2 regions of the Bradyrhizobium sp. SZCCHNRI1029 genome follow, and region 2 is predicted to be linked to the other one. Evidence: predicted binding sites of a transcription regulator. Region 2 holds the regulator's gene; the other holds the start of a gene.

Region 1 (9,964 bases), on a different contig from region 2:
CACCGGTCTCGACCCTTACATCCTCGGCGCGATGGTCGGCCGGCAGCTGCCGGTGTTCTCGCTGATCGTGCCGTTCTGGGTGATCTGGGCGTTCGCGGGCTGGAAGGGCATGAAGGACATCTGGCCGGCGATCCTGGTCACCGGCGTCTCCTTCGCGGTGCCGCAATTCCTGATCTCGAACTACATCAATCCGTGGATCGTCGACATCGGCGCCTCGCTGATCTCGATGGGCGCGCTGATCCTGTTCCTGAAGGTCTGGCAGCCCAAGCAGCTGTGGCTGTCGCCGGCGTTGCGCGGGCGTGACGAATCGGCCGCCACGATGACGGCGGCGAAGCCGCTGGACCGCGCGCCGCTGACGCAAGCCGAGCTCTGGGGCGCGCTGCTGCCCTGGATCATCGTCTGCGTCATCATGCTGATCTGGGGCAACGGCGCCTTCAAGGCCTGGGCGAACTCGATCTTCACGTGGAACTATCCGGTGCCCGAGCTCGACAAGCTGATCAACAAGATGCCGCCGGTGGCTGCGAAGCCGACGCCGGAAGGCGCGGTGTTCTCGTTCACCTACCTGACCTTCACCGGCACCGGCATGCTGATCGCCGCGATCATCTCCGGCTTCCTGATGGGTGTCGGACCGGGCAAGCTGATCGCGGAATACGGCCGCACCATCCGTCTCTGCGCGATCTCGCTGATCACGATCTCGGCGATGCTCGCGATCGGCACGCTGACCCGGCTGTCCGGCGTCGATGCCACGCTCGGCTTGGCCTTCGCCGCGACAGGCGTGCTCTATCCGTTCTTCGGCACCTTGCTCGGCTGGTTGGGCGTGGCGCTGACGGGATCGGATACGGCCTCGAACGTGCTGTTCGGAAACCTGCAGAAGATCACCTCCGAGCAGCTCGGCCTGTCCCCTGTCCTGATGGCGGCCGCCAACTCCTCCGGCGGTGTCATGGGCAAGATGATCGATGCGCAGTCGATCGTCGTCGCCTCGACCGCCACCAACTGGTACGGCCACGAGAGCTCGATCCTGCGCTACGTCTTCCTGCATTCGATCGTGCTGGCCTGTCTGGTCGGCCTGTTCGTCACCTTGCAGGCCTATGTCTATCCGTTCACGGCGATGGTGCTGAAGTAGCAACACCGGCAGCGACAAACGCCCCGCGCCGTAGCTGCGGCGCGGGGCTTGCTATGTTTGGAACACATTTGTGCGGGAGCCGTGCTGGCGGTCGCTGGGCCGATCGCTTAAGAGGCGAGCCCTGCACGTGATGATGTGTCGAGAGGAACGATGCGAGTAGTGAAGCGAGCTTGCGCCAAACTGGCTGCGGCCCTGTTGATGTCGGCCGTGCCCCTTGCCGGCGCCTCGGCGGAGGAATTTCCCTTCGGCATGGAGATGACGCTCGATGCGATGCCGCAACCCGGCTCGAAGCGGGTGCCGGATCTCGACATCGGCGATAACGGCGAGACCGTGCTGGAGCTCTGGTGCAAGGGCGGCAAGGGGCAGTTCTCGGTCGCCGGCAACACCATCGTGTTCATCGCCGGCAAGATCGAGGACCGCAACTGCCCGGCGGCGCGCGCGCAGGCCGACGACGAACTGATCGCGGCGCTGAGCGCGGTGACGAACTGGAAGCGTCAGGGCGACCTGATCATCTTCATCGGACCGAAGACGCTGCGCTTCCGGCTCAACACCAATTGAGCCGAGACGGCCGTTTCCAAAGTCCTGGTGGGGACTGTCGAGGGCTCAAGCTCGAGCATGATGCGTTCCACTTTCCGCATCATGATTCGAGCAAACAGCCTTGCGCACGCTCGCGCTTCCGCAGTGTGCACCCTTGAGGTCTGCCCCGCGGCCACCCTCCCCTGGAGGGGGAGGGTCGCCTCTCATGAGCGCAGCGAATGGGAGGCGGAGTGGGGTGATCTCTCCACGTGCACCGGTGCCCGCGGCGTCACCCCACCCCGCTCGCCCGCTTCGCGCGCGATCGACCCTCCCCCTCCAGGGGAGGGTGGCATCTGAGATCGCGGCGCCATGCCGTCATGGCTCGCCTTACTTCCAGACCGAGTTGTCCGCATCCCAGCGCTTGGCCTTGAAGGCCTTCGCCAGCTCGTCGATGGCGCCGCCATCATCCCGCGTGTCGCCTTCCTCGTCGCCCGAGGATTCGTCCGACAGGATCAGCTTGGCGCTCGAGGCCTCATCGATGGTGGTCGTCGTCGGGCTGCTGATCCAGAGCATCAGCGCGTCGGCGCCGCCCGGCTTGTCCGCCGAGACGAGGCCGGTGACCTCGATGACGTCGGTCAGCTCGAGCGCCGGCATCAGCTGGCTCGGCCGCTTCAACGTCAGCTTCAGCTTGCCGCTGACCGGATTCCACGCCGCACTCGTCGGCTTGGCATTGTAGGTCTTGGCCAGCACGTCGGAGATGGCGCCCGCCAGCTTGTCCTTGTTGATCTTGTCACCGTCGCGCCAGTCGGCCGCCGCAAAGCGGATGGTGCGGTCCATCTCGACCGTGCCGGCGGTCCAGCCGGCAGTGACGACGCCGTTCATGGTCCGCGCCTTCGCGATCAGCGCGCCGGCTCGTTCGGGGTCGACGGTCATGCTGATGGTCTGCTCGCCCGCGCGCAGTGCGTCGCAGCTCACGATGAGGCTCGACAGCGAAACTTCGACGTTCTCGCCCTTCAGGCTCTTGAGGAAGTCGGTCACCGCGTCTAGCTTGAGCCGGACCGAGATCGCCTCGGGCGAGACGTCAGTGAAGTCCTTCGGCTGGGCGCTGATGCCGTCGTCGCTCGACTGGCTCTCCTGGAACTCCTTCTCGCTGACGTCGGAATTGTCGGTCGACGCCACCTCGGTGACGGTCTTGCCGATCGCGATCTGTCCGCGGAACTCGAACGTGTCGCCGGTCGGCTTGCGATTCAGCTTCACCGTGACCGGCTCCTTGGCGCCGTTGCTCTGGGTCGCACCGGTCAAGGTCTGGCCATTGACGGTGAGGCTGACCACGAAGCGGTCCTTGCGATCCGAATTCTTTGCGACGGGATAGCAGACGTCGAGCGTGGCGGCGGTGACGGTTTTGCCCTGGCGCGTCTCCTTCAGGATCACGTCGGCATTGCCGTCCATCAGGCCGTCGATCGCGGTGAAATACCGAGTCTCGTTGGCGGGGGCCTTGGTCCCGCTCTTGCTCTGGGCCCAACCGAGTTCCGGCGCGGCCGCTGCAATCACGGCCAGCGCAAGCAAAATCGCGCGCATCTGAAAATCCTTGTGGGGGCAGAATCGGCCTTAAGCTGTAGCGCCGATTTGCGGTCGCTGCACCCCCGGTGCGGACACTCGGCCAAAAAGAAGGCCGCCCGGAGGCGGCCTTCCTGAATGTGAGATGTCGAAAGCAGGGCTCAGAAGCCCATGCCGCCCATGCCACCCATGCCGCCGCCGGCCGGCATCGCCGGAGCAGCATCCTTCGGCAGCTCGGCGACCATGGCCTCGGTGGTGACCAGGAGGCCTGCGACCGACGAGGCGTCCTGCAGCGCGGTGCGGACCACCTTGGCCGGGTCGATGATGCCCTTGGCGACCATATCGACATAATCCTCGGTCTGCGCGTCGAAGCCGAACGTCTCGGACTTCTCGTCCAGGATCTTGCCGACCACGATCGAGCCTTCGACGCCGGCGTTCTCGGAGATCTGGCGAATCGGAGCCTCGAGCGCCTTCAGCACGATGTTGATGCCGGCCTGGACGTCCGAATTGGCGTTGGTGATGCGGCCGACGGCCTTCTTGGCGCGCAGCAGCGCCACGCCGCCACCAGGGACGATGCCCTCCTGCACCGCAGCGCGGGTCGCGTTGAGGGCGTCCTCGACGCGGTCCTTCTTCTCCTTGACCTCGATCTCGGTCGCGCCGCCGACGCGGATCACCGCGACGCCGCCGGCGAGCTTGGCCAGACGCTCCTGCAGCTTCTCACGGTCGTAGTCCGAGGTGGTCTCCTCGATCTGCGCCTTGATCTGGCCGACGCGCGACTCGATGTCGGCCTTCTTGCCGGCGCCGTTGACGATCGTGGTGTTCTCCTTGTCGATCACGACCTTCTTGGCGCGGCCGAGCATCTTGATCGTGACGTTCTCGAGCTTCATGCCGAGATCTTCCGAGATCAGCTGACCACCGGTCAGGATCGCGATGTCCTCGAGCATGGCCTTGCGGCGATCACCGAAGCCCGGCGCCTTGACGGCGGCGACCTTGAGTCCGCCGCGCAGGCGGTTGACGACCAGCGTCGCCAGCGCTTCGCCCTCGACGTCCTCGGCGATGATCAGCAGCGGGCGGCCCGACTGCACCACGGCTTCGAGCACCGGCAGCATGGCCTGCAGGCCCGACAGCTTCTTCTCGTGCAGGAGCACGTAGACGTCGTCCAGCTCGGCGGTCATCTTCTCGGCATTGGTGACGAAGTAGGGCGAGAGATAGCCCCGGTCGAACTTCATGCCTTCGACGATGTCGACCTCGGTATCGAGCGACTTGTTCTCCTCGACCGTGATGACGCCCTCGTTGCCGACCTTCTGCATCGCCTGGGCGATCATCTTGCCGATCGCGGCGTCGCCGTTGGCGGAGATGGTGCCGACCTGGGCGACCTCGGAGGACGAGGCGACCGGCTTGGCGCGCTTCTCGATGTCCTTGATCACGGCGGCCACCGCGATGTCGATGCCGCGCTTGAGGTCCATCGGGTTCATGCCGGCGGCAACCGCCTTGGCGCCCTCGCGCACGATGGCCTGGGCCAGCACGGTCGCGGTGGTGGTGCCGTCACCGGCGGTGTCGTTGGTCTTGGAGGCGACCTCGCGCAGCATCTGCGCGCCCATGTTCTCGAACTTGTCCTCCAGCTCGATCTCCTTGGCGACGGTGACGCCGTCCTTGGTGATGCGCGGAGCGCCGAAGCTCTTCTCGATGACGACATTGCGGCCCTTCGGGCCGAGCGTCACCTTGACGGCGTTGGCGAGAATGTCGACGCCGCGCAGCATGCGGTCGCGTGCGTCGCCGGCGAATTTGACGTCCTTGGCTGCCATTTCAGAATTCTCCTGGAGTAGACCTCGACGGCGAGGGGCGTGATCGCCCGTCTGTCGCCGGAACGAGGTTGCAGAGCATTTTCGCCCGGGGCGGCTGATCGCCGCCCCCGACAGGTCGGGATCAGGCGACGACGCCCATGATGTCGGACTCCTTCATGATCAGGAGTTCCTCGCCGTCCAGCTTGACCTCGGTGCCGGACCACTTGCCGAACAGCACGCGGTCGCCGACCTTGACGTCGATCGGGATCAGCTTGCCGCTCTCGTCGCGGCCGCCCGGGCCGACGGCGACGACTTCGCCCTGCGAGGGCTTTTCCTTGGCGCTGTCGGGAATGATGATGCCGCCCTTGGTCTTCTCTTCGGCGTCGATGCGCTTAACCACGACGCGGTCGTGCAGGGGACGAAACTTCGATTTGGCCATGACGGATCCCTTTTGGGGTGCTTGGATAAGTGTTGCTGTCGGAGGAAATCTGAATGCGGCCACATTGAACGCCCACTTGGCGCCAACTGGCTCGCAGCCTTAGCAATCCCGCCCTCCGAGTGCTAAAGACCGCTCGGGGAAATATGGCTTGCGGCTGTTCCTGTCAAGCAACGGCCAGCCGTTAAGCCGTTCTTGAGGCTGTTAGGGGATGTTGTCCCGGGCCAGACATGTTAGTGGAGCGGCGTCGTCATCCGACGTCATTGCTCTGACGAGCGTTTTGCGCTTGGTTGCCGGACGGGGCAGCCATGATCTTGTTCCTAAGGGGATGCCATGACGAGTTCACGGTGCGCGCGGCCGGTTGCCAATCTCGCGATCGCGTCGGCGCTCACGATGCTTCTGGGAGCGTGCACGGGCTTCAGCCTGTCGCCGTCGACCCCCATGCAGCAGACCGAGGCGCCGGTCGAGCCCGAGGTGCCGGCCACGATTCGCGCCGAGGATCTCGTGGGCAAATGGGGGCTTGCCGCCTACAACAACCCGAATGACCGCCCGCGCACCGAAAAGATGGCTTTGGCGCAGTGCAAACAGCCCTACGTCATCGGGGCAGGCACGTCCGGTGGTGTCGTGATGCACCTGGCCGACCAGGCGACTCCTCAGGAACTGCGCTTGAAGGGATCGGCCAGCGGCAAGAACTACATCGGCCCGGCCGGACCGCCCGGCGGCGAGCAGGACCGCGAGGTCGTCTCCTTCGACGGCCGTGTGCTGATCACCCGCTTCGTCGACAAGGATGCGGCGACCCGTTACCAGACGATGGTCTACGTCCGCTGCGGACCGCGCGCCTGAGATCCGGGCGAACATCCCGCAAAGGTCGAGAGTCGAACGAAAAACGCCGGCGATAGCGCCGGCGTTCCTGTATGGTGACGTTGCCTGGAGCGGTCGCTGGGACTGGCCGAGGTCAGTTGAACATCGCGTCGATGTCGTCCTGCGAAGCGTGGCCGACGTCGCCTTCCGCCTTCGGGCCGTTCAGCAGCCGGGCGTCGCCCTCGCGGTGGTCGACGATCGGCGGCGTATGCGCCTTGATGGCGTCGACGCCGCCCCAGATGTCCATCATCACCACGATGTGGTGCTCGATGAACTTCATCGTGGTCATGACCTTGTTGATGCGCTGGCCGGTCAGGTCCTGGAAGTTGCAGGCCTCGAAGATCGAGACCACGCGCTCCTGGATCTCTTCGCTCAGGATCTTCTGCTGGTCGGCCGAGTCCACCTTGGACAGCGCGCTGGCGGCCTGGTCGATCGCCTCCGCGGCTTCCAGGATCTGCTGCGTCGCCTGCTCGGTGCCGCCGACGACCGCGCCGAGCTCGCCGTTGACCTTGGCCATCTCCTCGCCGTTGAAGCTCTTGGCATGGAGGGTCGCGATCTCGCCCTTGGTGCGGTTGATCGCGTCGTGGATCAGGTCGAGCTCGACCTTGAGCTTTTCGCACTGCTCGATCTGGGCGCGATAGGTCTCGAGCAGCGCGCGCGCTTCGGCGACCTCGCGTGCGGCGGACTCTTCGATGGCGGCGTTCGCCGTGTTGCTGCCGCCGCTTCGGATCGCATTGGCCATCTGGGAGCGGATCGCGCGCAGCTCGTCCATGATTTCCTTGTGGTTGGGGCCGATCTCGCCGCCCACGAATTCAGGCTCCGGCATATGGCCGACGATTGCTTCTTCGATACGGAAACGCTTGCGAACAGCCATGATAGTATCCCTGACCTTTTGCTCGGATCAGTTCTACGCAGAGGCTATTTAACATCGCGTTCACGCCAGGAACCGCCGTTGGGCAACGCTGGCGTGCATCGTGCGTCAACTATTAACCATGCTCCGCCGGCCTTCACGCAAAATAAACGCTAGCGATCAAAACCGCCGACGTATGCAGCGATGGTGAATCCCGGCGCCTCCCGCGTTTACCAAAGCGATCGGGTTTTGCTCTTTATTGACGATACGCGGCGGCGTTGCCGCCTCGCGCGACGAACAGTCTCCAGACGAAACAGTACAGAGTACGTCGATGTTCAAATCATTCTCCATAGCGCTGCTGGCCGGCGCATGCGCATTCCATTCAGGTCTGGATCGGGCTGCGGCCCAGGGATTTCAGCAGCCGACCGTGATTTACAGCGGGCCGCCGCAGCAGTCCGCGCCGGTGCGCGCCGCTTATGTCGAACGCTCGCGCATGGGTGGTGGCTTCATCGAATTCCTGTTCGGCGATCCGCAAGGCGGCCGCGGCATGCCTCGGCCGGGACAGCCGATGTACCAGCAGCAGCCGTCCTACTACGAGCCGCAGCGGCTGGCGCCGGGCATGGTCCCGCAGCAGGGAGTACCGGATGAGGAGGCCTATGAGCAGACGCAGCGGCCGCTCGATCCGAAATACGAGAAACAGATCGTTGACTACGACGGCAAAGAACGGCCGGGCACGATCGTCATCGATACGCCGAACAAGTTCCTCTATCTGGTTCAGGGCGAGGGCAGGGCGCTCCGCTATGGCATCGGCGTCGGCCGCCCCGGCTTCACCTGGTCGGGCGTGAAGACGATCTCGGCCAAGCGCGAATGGCCGGACTGGACGCCGCCGCCGGAAATGCTCGCGCGCCGGCCCGACCTGCCGCGGCACATGGAGGGCGGACCGCAGAACCCGCTCGGCGCACGCGCGATGTATCTCGGCTCGTCGCTGTATCGGATCCACGGTTCGAACGAGCCATGGACGATCGGCACCAACGTTTCGTCAGGCTGTATCCGGATGCGCAACGAGGATGTCATCGACCTCTATGGCCGCGTGAACGTCGGGGCTCGGGTCATCGTGCTCTGACGACCGCCGCTGCACGACATCCGCAACTGAAAAAGGCCGCCCGTGGGGGCGGCCTTTCGCATTCTTCAGTTCGCTGCGACCCGGGAGCATCAAGCGTAGTCGCTGCCACCGTCGTCGTCGCCATAGCCGTCATCGGCATCGAAGTCGGCTGCGTCGTTGTCATTGCCGCTGTCGTCATAGTTCGCCTGGTCGAACAGGCCGGCACGCCCGCCGTCGCCGCCCGAGCGGCCGATGTCGTCGAGACCGGCGTCGCGCGCCAGCGAGCCGCTGGACTGGTCGCCGCTCCACGGGCCGGCACCACCGCCGCGCTCCTCGATGATCGTGGTGTCACCGAACGCCTGATGCGACCCGCCGCCCATCATCGAGCGGATGCCGCCGAGCAGCAGCGAGCCGCCGACCATGCCCGCCGCAGCGGCCGCCGCCGTTCCGAGGAACGAGCCGCCTCCACCGCCGAACATGCCGCCACGCGGCTGGCCGAAGCCGCCCTGATCGTAAGGGCCGGGCTGACCGGGATAGCCGGGCTGGCCCTGGTAGCCCGGGGGCATCGCCTGACCGCTGTTCCAGACCGGTCGGCTCTGCGACGGCGGCGGCACGTTGGGGACCGAACCGCGGCTGCCCGAGCCGAAGATGCTGTCGCGCATCGAATCGAGGAAGCCGCCGGACTGGGCCTGCTGCGGGGCCTGGGCGTGCTGCAGCTCCTCGATGCGGGCATTGGCGCGCTTCAAGGCTTCGTCCTGCACCAGCACCGTCTGCACCAGCGCGTAGACGGCATTGGGAGCCCGCTGCAGCGCCTGGGCGATGGCGGCGGCGGCCTCCGGATCACGCGGTGCACTCTCCAACTTGGCAAGCCGGTCGAACAGATCGTCGATGAGTTGGCGTTCTTGCGGTGTCATGTCGTTCTCCTGCCGCTTGCCTTGTTCCGGCCAAGCGCGGGCAAGATTTAGGGGGACTTTGTGGCCCGGCCAGCCGGGGCGCGGATTAAATTTCCGTATGCGACACAGCGTCTCTCGGGCTTGCGCAGCGTTTTGGACCTCGATGTTGCCCGCACTACAGGAGGAACGCAGCCGGGCGGCCTTTTGTTCGTCGCAGACCCGCAAGATCCGTTCAGGCCAGCGTCATCCGCCGGCGGTCGAGCAGCGCTGGAAAATGCTCGCCGGCGAGATAGGCGTGCTCGTGCACGCGCTGGACGGTCAAAGGATCGAGCTCGATCAGGACGTCGTCGACGAAGCCGGGGTGGCACATCACCAGCCCGTCCTCGGGCAGCTCGTCCAGGAAGCCGTCCATCAACGTGGCGAAATCCGAGGTCTTGCTGAAGTCGTAGGCGCCGGCGAAGGCAGGATTGAAGGCGATCTCGGCCCGCTTGGCATGACGGCGGAATTGGGCGCTCAGGACGTCCAGCAGCAGCGCCTTCGGTGCCGTCAGCCGCTGCATCAGCGGCACGTTCCGCCCCCCCTGACGCACCCAGGCCGCCGGCGCGGCTTCCTTGACCGCGGCGAGGAAGCCCTCGCGCACCTGCGGATAGAGCTGGGCATGCTGATGGCCGTCGACGAAATCCGGGGCGCGGCCGAACAGCTCGCCGAACGCCGCAAGCTGCACCAGCACCTCGGCGCGGATCAGCTCGGGATCGAGCCGGCGGGACAATCCGGCGCGCAGCAGCTTGGGAAAGGGCAGGAACATGCCGCCCTCCGACGGGCGGAAGTGCATGGTGAGGGGC
Region 2 (9,964 bases):
GCGTCGACCGCCTCGCGGCGCTTCTTGTCCGCCACGGCGTTGGCCTCGGCGTCCTTGACCATCTTGTCGATATCGGCCTCCGACAGACCACCCGAGGCCTGGATGCGGATCTGCTGCTCCTTGCCGGTGGCCTTGTCCTTGGCCGACACGTTGACGATGCCGTTGGCGTCGATGTCGAACGTCACCTCGATCTGCGGCATGCCGCGCGGAGACGGCGGAATGCCCATCAGGTCGAACTGGCCGAGCATCTTGTTGTCGGCCGCCATTTCGCGCTCACCCTGGAAGACCCGGATGGTGACCGCGTTCTGATTGTCCTCGGCGGTCGAGAACACCTGGCTCTTCTTGGTCGGGATCGTGGTGTTGCGGTCGATGATGCGGGTGAACACGCCGCCCAAGGTCTCGATGCCCAGGGACAGCGGGGTCACGTCGAGCAGCAGCACGTCCTTGACGTCGCCCTGCAGCACGCCGGCCTGAATGGCCGCGCCGATCGCCACCACCTCGTCGGGGTTGACGCCCTTGTGCGGCTCCTTGCCGAAGAACTGCTTCACCATCTCCTGGATCTTCGGCATGCGGGTCATGCCGCCGACCAGGACCACTTCGCCGATCTCGCCAGCGGTGAGGCCGGCATCCTTCAGCGCCTTGCGGCACGGCTCGATGGTCTTCTCGACGAGGTCGGCCACCAGCGCCTCGAACTTGGCGCGGGTCAGCTTCATCGTCAGATGCTTCGGACCGGACTGGTCCGCGGTGATGAAGGGCAGGTTGATCTCGGTCTGGGTGGTCGACGACAGCTCGATCTTGGCCTTCTCGGCAGCTTCCTTGAGGCGCTGCAAAGCGAGCTTGTCGTTGCGCAGGTTGATGCCCTGCTCCTTCTGGAATTCGTCGGCGAGGTAGCTGACCAGACGCATGTCGAAGTCTTCACCGCCGAGGAAGGTGTCGCCATTGGTCGACTTCACCTCGAACACGCCGTCGCCGATCTCCAGGATCGAGACGTCGAAGGTGCCGCCGCCGAGGTCGTACACGGCGATGGTGCCGGCCTTGGTCTTGTCGAGGCCGTAGGCGAGCGCGGCCGCGGTCGGCTCGTTGATGATGCGCAGAACCTCGAGGCCCGCGATCTTGCCGGCGTCCTTGGTGGCCTGACGCTGGGCGTCGTTGAAATAGGCGGGGACGGTGATGACGGCCTGGTCGACCTTCTGGCCGAGATGGGCTTCCGCGGTCTCCTTCATCTTCTGAAGGATGAAGGCGGAGACCTGCGAGGGCGAATAGGTCTTGCCGTCGGCCTCGACCCAGGCGTCGCCGTTGCCGGCCTTGACGATCTTGTAGGGGACGAGCTTCTTGTCCTTCTCGACCATCGGGTCGTCGTAGCGGCGGCCGATGAGGCGCTTGACCGCAAAGAAGGTGCGCTCGGGGTTGGTCACGGCCTGGCGCTTGGCCGGCTGACCGACCAGACGTTCACCGTCGTCACTGAAGGCGACGATCGACGGCGTGGTGCGCATGCCCTCGGCGTTCTCGATGACTTTCGACGATTTGCCGTCCATGACGGCCACGCACGAATTCGTGGTGCCGAGATCGATCCCGATGACCTTTCCCATGGTCTCATATCCTTCTTTTTGCGGCAGGTTGGGTGGGGCCCTGACGGCGCCCCCATCCAAAACCCCCTCAGATCAAATGCTCGCGATATTGCGACGATGAGCGTCATATAGGAGGGGGGGAGTGGCCCGCAAGGACCGGACCAGGGGTTCGACCCCACGAAAATCACGGCCGCCGCCCAAGGTCATCATGGAGACATCAGAGCGGCCCATCGGGCCCGGCGGCGACGCGGAACGGCGGCTCGGACCGGAGGCGACTGCGCGGGTCCACCTGTCGGCACATCGAACGGCTGGTGCGAAATGCAGGGTGTGCGATCGCCGGCAAGTGCGACAGACCCGGTGCCGCTGATCTGCCCCAACGACCGAAATGCGTTGTTAACCCACGGGCCCTAGCCTGCCGCACTCCTGGGACGGGAATGAGGCATGGTCATCGACACCGATTGGGGCTTTCCGCAACGCGCGCGTGAAGCCGGCCAGGCCACGTTCCCGAGACTGCTGATCTGCGCCATCGTGGTTGCAGCCGCGTGGCTGCGGTACGTCCTTCCCCTCAATGTCGACGTCAGCTGGTGGCTCCTCGTCAGCGAGCGCATGCTCGATGGCCAGCGACTCTACGTCGACATCCTCGAGACGAATCCGCCCATGGCGGGATCGGTCTATCTTCTGGCGGTCGCACTGGCGCGTGCGATCCATCTCAGGCCCGAGCTGGCGACGAATATCCTGATCTTCGCACTGACCGCGGCATCCCTGACGCTGGTGTGGCTGGTGCTGCGGACATCGGCCCTGCGCCATCGGCTCGCGGACGGCCGGCTGGCGGCGTGGACGACCGCCCTGCTCCTGATCGCGCCGATGTATGATTTCGGCCAGCGGGAACATCTGGCCCTGATCACGATATTGCCGGCGATCGCGGTGTATATCCTGCGCGCCGAGGGCGAGCGGGTAGCCCCGACGGCCATCCTCATCGCCGGGCTCAGCGCCGGCCTCACGATGAGCTTCAAGCCCTATTTCGCCTTCAGCGTCGGCTTCTGCATTCTCGCCGCCGCCGCGCAGGCGCGCGACTGGCGCGTGCTGCTCGCGCTGGAGAACTGGATCGCCGCGGCCCTGGTGCTGCTCAACGCGGCGTGCATCTACCTGTTCTTTCCCGAATATTTCACGGTCATCTATCCGCTGGTCCGCGACGTCTATCTGCTTCTGAAGGCGCCCGTACCGACCATCCTCGTCACTCTGCCGATGGGCCTGTGGCTCGCCGCGGCAATCATCGTCCTCCTCCTGCAGCGCCGGCAATACGAGCGCGACGCGGCGTCCTTCACCACGCTGGCCGGATCGCTCGGCTTCCTGGTGTCGTTCGTCGCGCAGCAGAAAGGCTGGGGCTATCACGCCTACCCCATGGTCGCGCTGGCGCTGCTGGCCGCCGGCCTTGCGCTGTCGGCGATCGACAGCAGCCGCGACGCGCGACGCTGGCCGCGTGCCGCCACCGCTCTCGCCGGCGCCGTGCTGTTCGTGCAGACCTGCTTCTGGTTCAATGGCAGCGTCGACGTCCGGCAGATCGAAGCCCAGGTGGCGCGGCTCGGTCCGCACCCGAGCATGCTGGTGCTCAGCGCGGCTGCGGTCATCGGCCACCCCATGGTGCGGACCCTCGATGGCACCTGGATCTCGCGCCAGGAGGCGTTCTGGGTCCGGGAAATCGTTCGCCGCTCGCAACAGGACGGAACCATCGATTCACAGACGGCGCAGAGGCTCGCGCCCTACGTGGAACGCGAACGCGCCGGGATCGTCGCCGACTTCCGGAAACAGCCGCCCGACGTCGTCCTGATCGACAATCAGAACAGCGACTGGGGCGATTGGGCGCGTTCCGACCCCGAACTCAGGGCTCTGCTGGAGCCCTATGTGCTGGTACAGACCGTCGACGGCGTCGAAATCCTGAAGCGCAGCTAGCGCTGGACCATCCTGAATCCGCCTTTCGAGGCGAATTATCCGCGAAATGCGCCCCCGCGGGGGTCCCGCCAATCGCCGCAGGCGATCAAAACCGCGCGCCCGGCCTGTTGCGGGGGGCGTAAAGCCGCTAAAAGCGTGCCCGCCGAAGACCACGCTGGCGAGGATCCCGACCGCCTCGGCACGAGGCCTCGGTCAACGAGGCAATGTTGATGATGATCGTTCGATTTTTCGCCGCGGCCACCCTGCTGATGTCGCTGCTGCACCCCGCATTGGCCGCCGACGCCATATTTCCGCCCGGCGTCCGCATCGGGCTCGCGCCCCTGGTGGGGCTCGCCAAGGCCAAGACGTTCTCCGGCTTCGAAACCGAGGACCAGAGCGTCAAGGTGCTGCTGACCGAACTGCCGGCGGCCGCCTATGGCGAGGTGAAGAATGCGTTTACCGCCAATCCCGCCGGGACCGGCAGCGTCAAGCCGGAGAGCATCGAGACCGCTGCCGGCACCGCCTACTACACGGTGGAGAACGGCCGGGATGGCGCCACGCCAGTGCGGCGCTACTCGATGATCCTGCCCGGCAACGGCTTCTCCGGCTACGTGGCCGTGCAGATCCCGGAGACCGCGAGCCGGATCTATACCGACGATGCCGTGCGCCAGATGTTCGCCTCCGCCGTCGTCCGCAAGGACGTTCCGGTCGACGAGCAGCTCGCGATGATGCCGTTCAAGGTCACCGACCTCTCCGGGTTCAAGACCATCCGCACGCTCGGGCCGGGCGCCCTGATCCTGGCCGATGGCGAAGAGGACAAGGGCTTCGAGGCCGCGCCCTTCGTGGTGATCGGGCTGGTGGCCGGCGTCGCCCCGGAGGCAGGCGACCGCGCGCGCGTCGCGCAGCAGGCGGCCACCACCATTCCGGGCGTCCGCGAAGCGCGCATCACGATGTCCGAGCCGATCCGCATCGACGGCCAGCCGGCCTATGAGACCCGGATCGACGCCACCAGCGGCAAGGACAATACGCCGGTGACGGTGGTGCAGTGGCTGCGCTTCGGCGGGCCGAACACGTTGCGGATCATCGGCAGCGCGCCGCGCGACCAGTGGTCGGCGGCCTTCCCGCGCTTCCGCGCCGTCCGCGACGGCATCCAGCCGAGAGGCTGAGACCAGCCCGGCATCGGACGTCGTGATCACGTTGGCCACTCGCCGTGAGACGGACTACAAAGTCGCGCCGACAAACAAGAAGCCACGGGCATCGTTGCCCGTGGCTTGTTCATTCGATCGACAGGACGGCAGCGGGACGCCTGCCTAGGCTCGCCGTCAGGCGGCGCTGTTCGACTGATCGTTGCTCGCCGCCGGCGCCGCCTTCGCGCCACCCTTGGACACGCCGACCAGCGCGGGGCGCAGCACGCGCTCGCCGATCATGAAGCCGGCCTGCACGACCTGCACCACGGTACCGGACGGCACCGACGGATCCGGGACCTCGTACATCGCCTGCTGGAAGTTGGGGTCGAACTTCTGTCCCGTCGGATCGAACTTCTTGACGCCGTTCTTCTCCAGCGTGTTGAGCAGCGAGCGCTCGGTGAGCTCGACGCCCTCGATCAGCGACTTCAGGCCCGCATCGGCATTGGCGCGTGTCTCGGCCGGCACGGCATCGAGCGCGCGCTGCAGATTGTCGGCGATATCGAGCACGTCACGGGCGAAGCCGGTGATGCCGTACATGCGCGCATCGGCGACTTCACGGGCCGTCCGCTTGCGCAGGTTCTCCATCTCCGCGAGCGTGCGCAGCATCTTGTCGCGCGCGTCGGCCGCCTCCTTGGCAAGGGCCTCGGCCGAGCCGGCCTCAGGATCATCGGGCATGATGTAGGGCTTGGAGACGACGGGTTCGCTGGCCTGCGCCGGGTTTTCCGGATCATTCTTATGCAGGTCGGGATCGGTCATGGACAGACTCGCAAGTTCGGCTGACGGGTTTGGGGGATATGGGGCGGGATATCGTGCTTTGGGCGTCGAAAATCAAGCGCAGCCTGACCATTGCGCCCGGAGGCGCTGTCCGCGGGTGAACCAAGTCACGCGTCAGCCACCCAGCAGCCGGCTGACCAGACGCGCGGCATAATCGACCGTCGGAATCACCCGGGCATAGTTGAGCCGGGTCGGACCGATGACGCCGAGCACGCCGACGATGCGCCCCGTGGCGTCGGAATAGGGCGACACGATCGTCGACGAGCCCGACAGCGAGAACAGCTTGTTCTCCGAGCCGATGAAGATGCGGACACCTTCCGCGCTCTCCGCCCGTCCGAGCAGATCGACGACGCCGCGCTTGGTCTCGAGATCGTCGAACAGCCGCCGGACACGCTCGAGATCTTCGAGCGCATGCAGGTCCTCGAGCAGGTTGGCGTGGCCGCGCACGATGAGCTGCCGCTCGTCGCTGTCCCCTCCGGACCAGCTCGCGACTCCGGCGGCGATCACCTTCTGCGTCAACTGATCGAGCTCGGCACGGTCATGCGCCAGCGCGGTCTCGAGCTCGAGCCGCGCTTCCGCCAGCGTCCGTCCTCTGATGCGGGCATTGAGGAAATTGGACGCCTCGGTCAGCGCCGACGACGGCACGCCCGGCGGCAGGGTCAGGACCCGGTTCTCGACCTGTCCGTCTTCACCGACCAGAACGACGAGCGCGCGCTCGGGCTCGAGCCTGACGAACTCGATGTGCTTCAGGCGGGTGTTGGATTTGGCGGTGAGAACCACGGCAGCGGCACGGGTCAGACCCGACAGCCGGGTCAGCGCTTCGTCCAGCGCCGCTTCGACCGACTGCGCCTGGCCGACGGCCGCGAGCTGGCTCTGGATCGACTGCCGCTCGGCCTCCGTCATGTCACCGACCTGCATCAGGGCGTCGACGAAGAAGCGCAGGCCAGCCTCGGTCGGCAACCGGCCGGCCGAGGTGTGCGGCGCGTAGATCAGGCCGAGCTGCTCGAGATCGGCCATGACGTTGCGCACCGAGGCCGGCGACAGCGGAACCGCGATCAGCCGCGAAATGTTGCGCGAGCCGACCGGTTCGCCGGTCGCCAGATAGCTTTCGACGATCTGCCGGAAGATCTCGCGCGAGCGCTCGTTCAGGTGCGCCAGACCGGCCGGCGGTGTCATCAGGTTGATCGGATCGTGGTGGGCCACCAGATGCACTCCTCCCAGCTGCCTATAATGTGTCCATGCGGCGGCTCGGTGGCAAGCCGGTCGGCGCTCGCGGGCGAAGCCACGATAAACCCTTGCCGCTGCCGGTCCCGGCTCCTACAAGGCCCGTCAAAGTCGGTCTTTCGCGCGCTTTCACGGAGAGAATCATGCGGCCGAGCCGCCGTGCACCGGATGAACTGCGGGCCGTGAGCCTGGAACGCGGCGTCGTCAAATACGCCGAGGGCTCCTGCCTGGTGAAGTTCGGCGACACCCATGTCCTGGTCACCGCCACGCTCGAGGACCGGCTGCCGCCCTGGCTGAAGGGCCAGGGACGCGGCTGGATCACCGCCGAATACGGCATGCTGCCGCGCGCCACGCTGGAACGGACCCGGCGCGAGGCCTCCGCCGGCAAGCAGACCGGCCGCACCGTCGAGATCCAGCGCCTGATCGGCCGCTCGCTGCGCACCGCGATCGACCTGGAAGCGCTCGGCGAGCGCCAGATCACGGTCGATTGCGACGTGCTGCAGGCCGATGGCGGCACGCGCACGGCGTCGATCACCGGCGCCTGGGTGGCGCTGGCCGACTGCATCAAGTGGATGAAATCGCGCAACATGATCAAGACCGAGGTGCTGCGCGCCAACGTCGCCGCAATCTCCTGCGGCATCTACAACGGCACGCCGGTGCTGGATCTCGACTACGCCGAGGACTCCGAGGCCGAGACCGACGCCAATTTCGTCATGACCGGCGACGGCCGCATCATCGAGGTGCAGGGCACGGCGGAGAAGACGCCGTTCACCGAGGCCGAATTCCTGGCGCTGATGGCGCTCGCCCGCAAGGGCGTCGCGCGGCTGGTCGACCTGCAGAAGATGGCGGTCGCGTGAGCAGCCCGCACCGCAAGCTCACCGGTCGCATCATCATTGCGACCCACAATCCCGGCAAGCTTGCCGAGATGCGCGAGCTGCTCGCTCCCCATGGCGTCGAGGCGGTGTCGGCCGGCGATCTCGGCCTGGACGAGCCGGATGAGACCGGCGAGACCTTCCAGGCCAACGCCCGCATCAAGGCGGTCGCCGCGGCCAGAGCCGCGCAGCTTCCTGCCTTTGCCGACGATTCCGGCATCGTGGTTCATGCGCTCGATGGGGCGCCGGGGATCTATTCGGCGCGCTGGGCAGGACCGGACAAGGATTTCGCCGGCGCGATGACGCGCATCGAGCGCCTCCTGCAGGAGCGGGACGCGACTGGTGCCGACAAGCGTAGCGCCCATTTCGTCTCGGCGCTGTGCGTGGCGTGGCCGGACGGTCACGTCGAGGAGGTCGAGGCGCGGGTCGACGGCACCCTGGTCTGGCCGCCGCGTGGCACGGCGGGCTTCGGCTACGACCCGATGTTCCTGCCCGAGGGCCACGACCGGACCTTCGGCGAGATGACCAGCATCGAGAAACATGGCCTGCCGCCGCTCGGGCTCGGCCTGTCGCACCGGGCGCGCGCCTTCGTGAAACTCGCGGAGATCTGTCTTGAGCAGCGCTGACAGCGAAGCGTTCGGCGTCTATGTGCACTGGCCGTTCTGCCTGTCGAAATGTCCGTATTGCGACTTCAACAGCCACGTCCGGCATGCCGCCATCGATCAGGACCGCTTCGCCCGCGCCTTTGCGCAGGAGATCGCGACCACGGCCGCCCGCATTGGGCCGCGCACCGTCACGTCGATCTTTCTCGGCGGCGGCACCCCGTCGCTGATGCAGCCGCAGACGGTCGGCGCCATTCTCGACGCGATCGGCCGGCACTGGCACGTCGCTGGCGATGTCGAGGTGTCGCTCGAAGCCAACCCGACCAGCGTCGAGGCGACCCGCTTTGCCGGCTATCGCGCCGCCGGCGTCAACCGGGTCTCGCTCGGCGTCCAGGCGATGGACGATGCGTCGCTCAAGATGCTCGGCCGCCTGCACACCGCCGAAGAGGCGATGAAGGCGGTGGCGATCGCGCGTAATGCGTTCGAGCGCTATTCGTTCGATCTGATCTACGCGCGGCCCGACCAGACGCCGGCGATGTGGACCGAGGAGCTGACGCGGGCGATCGGCGAGGCGGCTGAGCATTTGTCGCTGTATCAACTGACCATCGAGGAAGGCACGCCGTTCTTCGGCCTGCACGCCGCAGGCAAGCTGAAGACGCCGGACGAAGGCCTGGCGCGCACCTTGTACGACGTCACGCAGGAGATCTGTGGCCGTCACGGACTGCCGGCCTATGAGATTTCCAATCACGCCCGGCCCGGCGCGGAGTGCCGGCACAACCTCGTCTACTGGCGCGGCCACGAATATGCCGGCATCGGCCCCGGCGCCCATGGTCGTCTCGACATCGACGGTATCCGACACGCGACCGCGACCGACAAGCGGCCGGAGGCCTGGCTGATGCGGGTCGAGTCCAACGGTCATGGTGTCATGACCGACGACGAGCTCAACCGCGAGGAGCGCGCCGACGAATTCCTGCTGATGGGGCTGCGACTGGCCGAGGGCATCGACCCGCAGCGCTACGCAAGGATCTCCGGCCGCACGCTCGATCCGCGCCGCATCGCGCTGCTGCGCGAGGAGGGCGCGATCGCGGTCGATCCGGACGGGCGGCTGCGCGTGACCCAGGACGGCTTTCCGGTGCTCGACGCGGTCGTCGCCGACCTCGCCGCCTGAGAAGTGCTGCGACTCAGGTCGCGCTGAAGCTCTTCGGCGCGCCGGCGACCGCCTGTCCGCCACCCGAACCGACGCGCATCACCGCAAGCCCGCGCTCATTGGTGCCGTCGCTGCGGAACCGGAACAGCCCGTCGATGCCGGCGAAGCCGGATGCATTGGTCAGGACATCGGGCGCGAAACGCTGGTTGCCCTGGGTGCGCGCCAGCGCGGCCACGAGCGCCACCGCATCATAAGCGAGGGTCGCCGTACGCACGGGATCGCCGCCGAATCGCGTCCGGTAGCGGCCGGCAAAGGCGCGGAAGCCGGAGGGATCCGGCGCGGCATAGAGGCCGCCCTGCAGGCTGGCGCTGGCATAGACGCGCGGATTGTCCCACAGCCCTGTGCCGAGCAACTGGATGTTGCGCAGATTGGCGCCGGCAGCGGTCAGCGCATCGGCCGTCGCCGCGACCGATTCGCCGTCATCGGCCAGCAGCAGCGCATCGGCGCCGCCGAGCGCCTGCGCCACCGTGCGCGCAGGCCCAGTGCGGTCGCCGGAATATTTCTCGAATGCCACGATGCGTCCGCCGCGGCGGCTGACCGCGGTCTTGAACGCCCCCTCGACGACGGTGCCGTAGGCATTGTCGGGCAGCAGCGCCGCGAA

Evidence for each region. Region 2 encodes HrcA, which represses chaperone genes, less so after heat shock. Its sites were predicted from a motif close to GTTAGCACTCNCNNNNNGNGAGTGCTAAC; they were not measured.
Region 1: a site for HrcA is predicted at 5,518-5,546, ahead of groES (co-chaperone GroES). Genes of this name have one in related genera too.

Annotation. Positions count from the first base shown of each region.
Region 1 covers NZ_JAUEUK010000009.1:287,843-297,806, forward strand. The annotation lists gene QW861_RS25425 (L-lactate permease) at 1-1,123, shown strand, start outside; gene QW861_RS25430 (META domain-containing protein) at 1,322-1,681, shown strand; gene QW861_RS25435 (hypothetical protein) at 2,027-3,217, opposite strand; gene groL (chaperonin GroEL) at 3,358-5,001, opposite strand; gene groES (co-chaperone GroES) at 5,123-5,419, opposite strand; gene QW861_RS25450 (hypothetical protein) at 5,750-6,259, shown strand; gene QW861_RS25455 (protein phosphatase CheZ) at 6,372-7,151, opposite strand; gene QW861_RS25460 (L,D-transpeptidase) at 7,459-8,250, shown strand; gene QW861_RS25465 (DUF2076 domain-containing protein) at 8,340-9,143, opposite strand; gene QW861_RS25470 (ChbG/HpnK family deacetylase) at 9,355-9,964, opposite strand, start outside.
Region 2 covers NZ_JAUEUK010000012.1:119,756-129,719, reverse strand. The annotation lists gene dnaK (molecular chaperone DnaK) at 1-1,589, opposite strand, end outside; gene QW861_RS28590 (hypothetical protein) at 2,010-3,518, shown strand; gene QW861_RS28585 (hypothetical protein) at 3,728-4,663, shown strand; gene grpE (nucleotide exchange factor GrpE) at 4,820-5,440, opposite strand; gene hrcA (heat-inducible transcriptional repressor HrcA) at 5,573-6,661, opposite strand; gene rph (ribonuclease PH) at 6,826-7,539, shown strand; gene rdgB (RdgB/HAM1 family non-canonical purine NTP pyrophosphatase) at 7,536-8,180, shown strand; gene hemW (radical SAM family heme chaperone HemW) at 8,167-9,324, shown strand; gene QW861_RS28555 (penicillin-binding protein activator) at 9,338-9,964, opposite strand, start outside.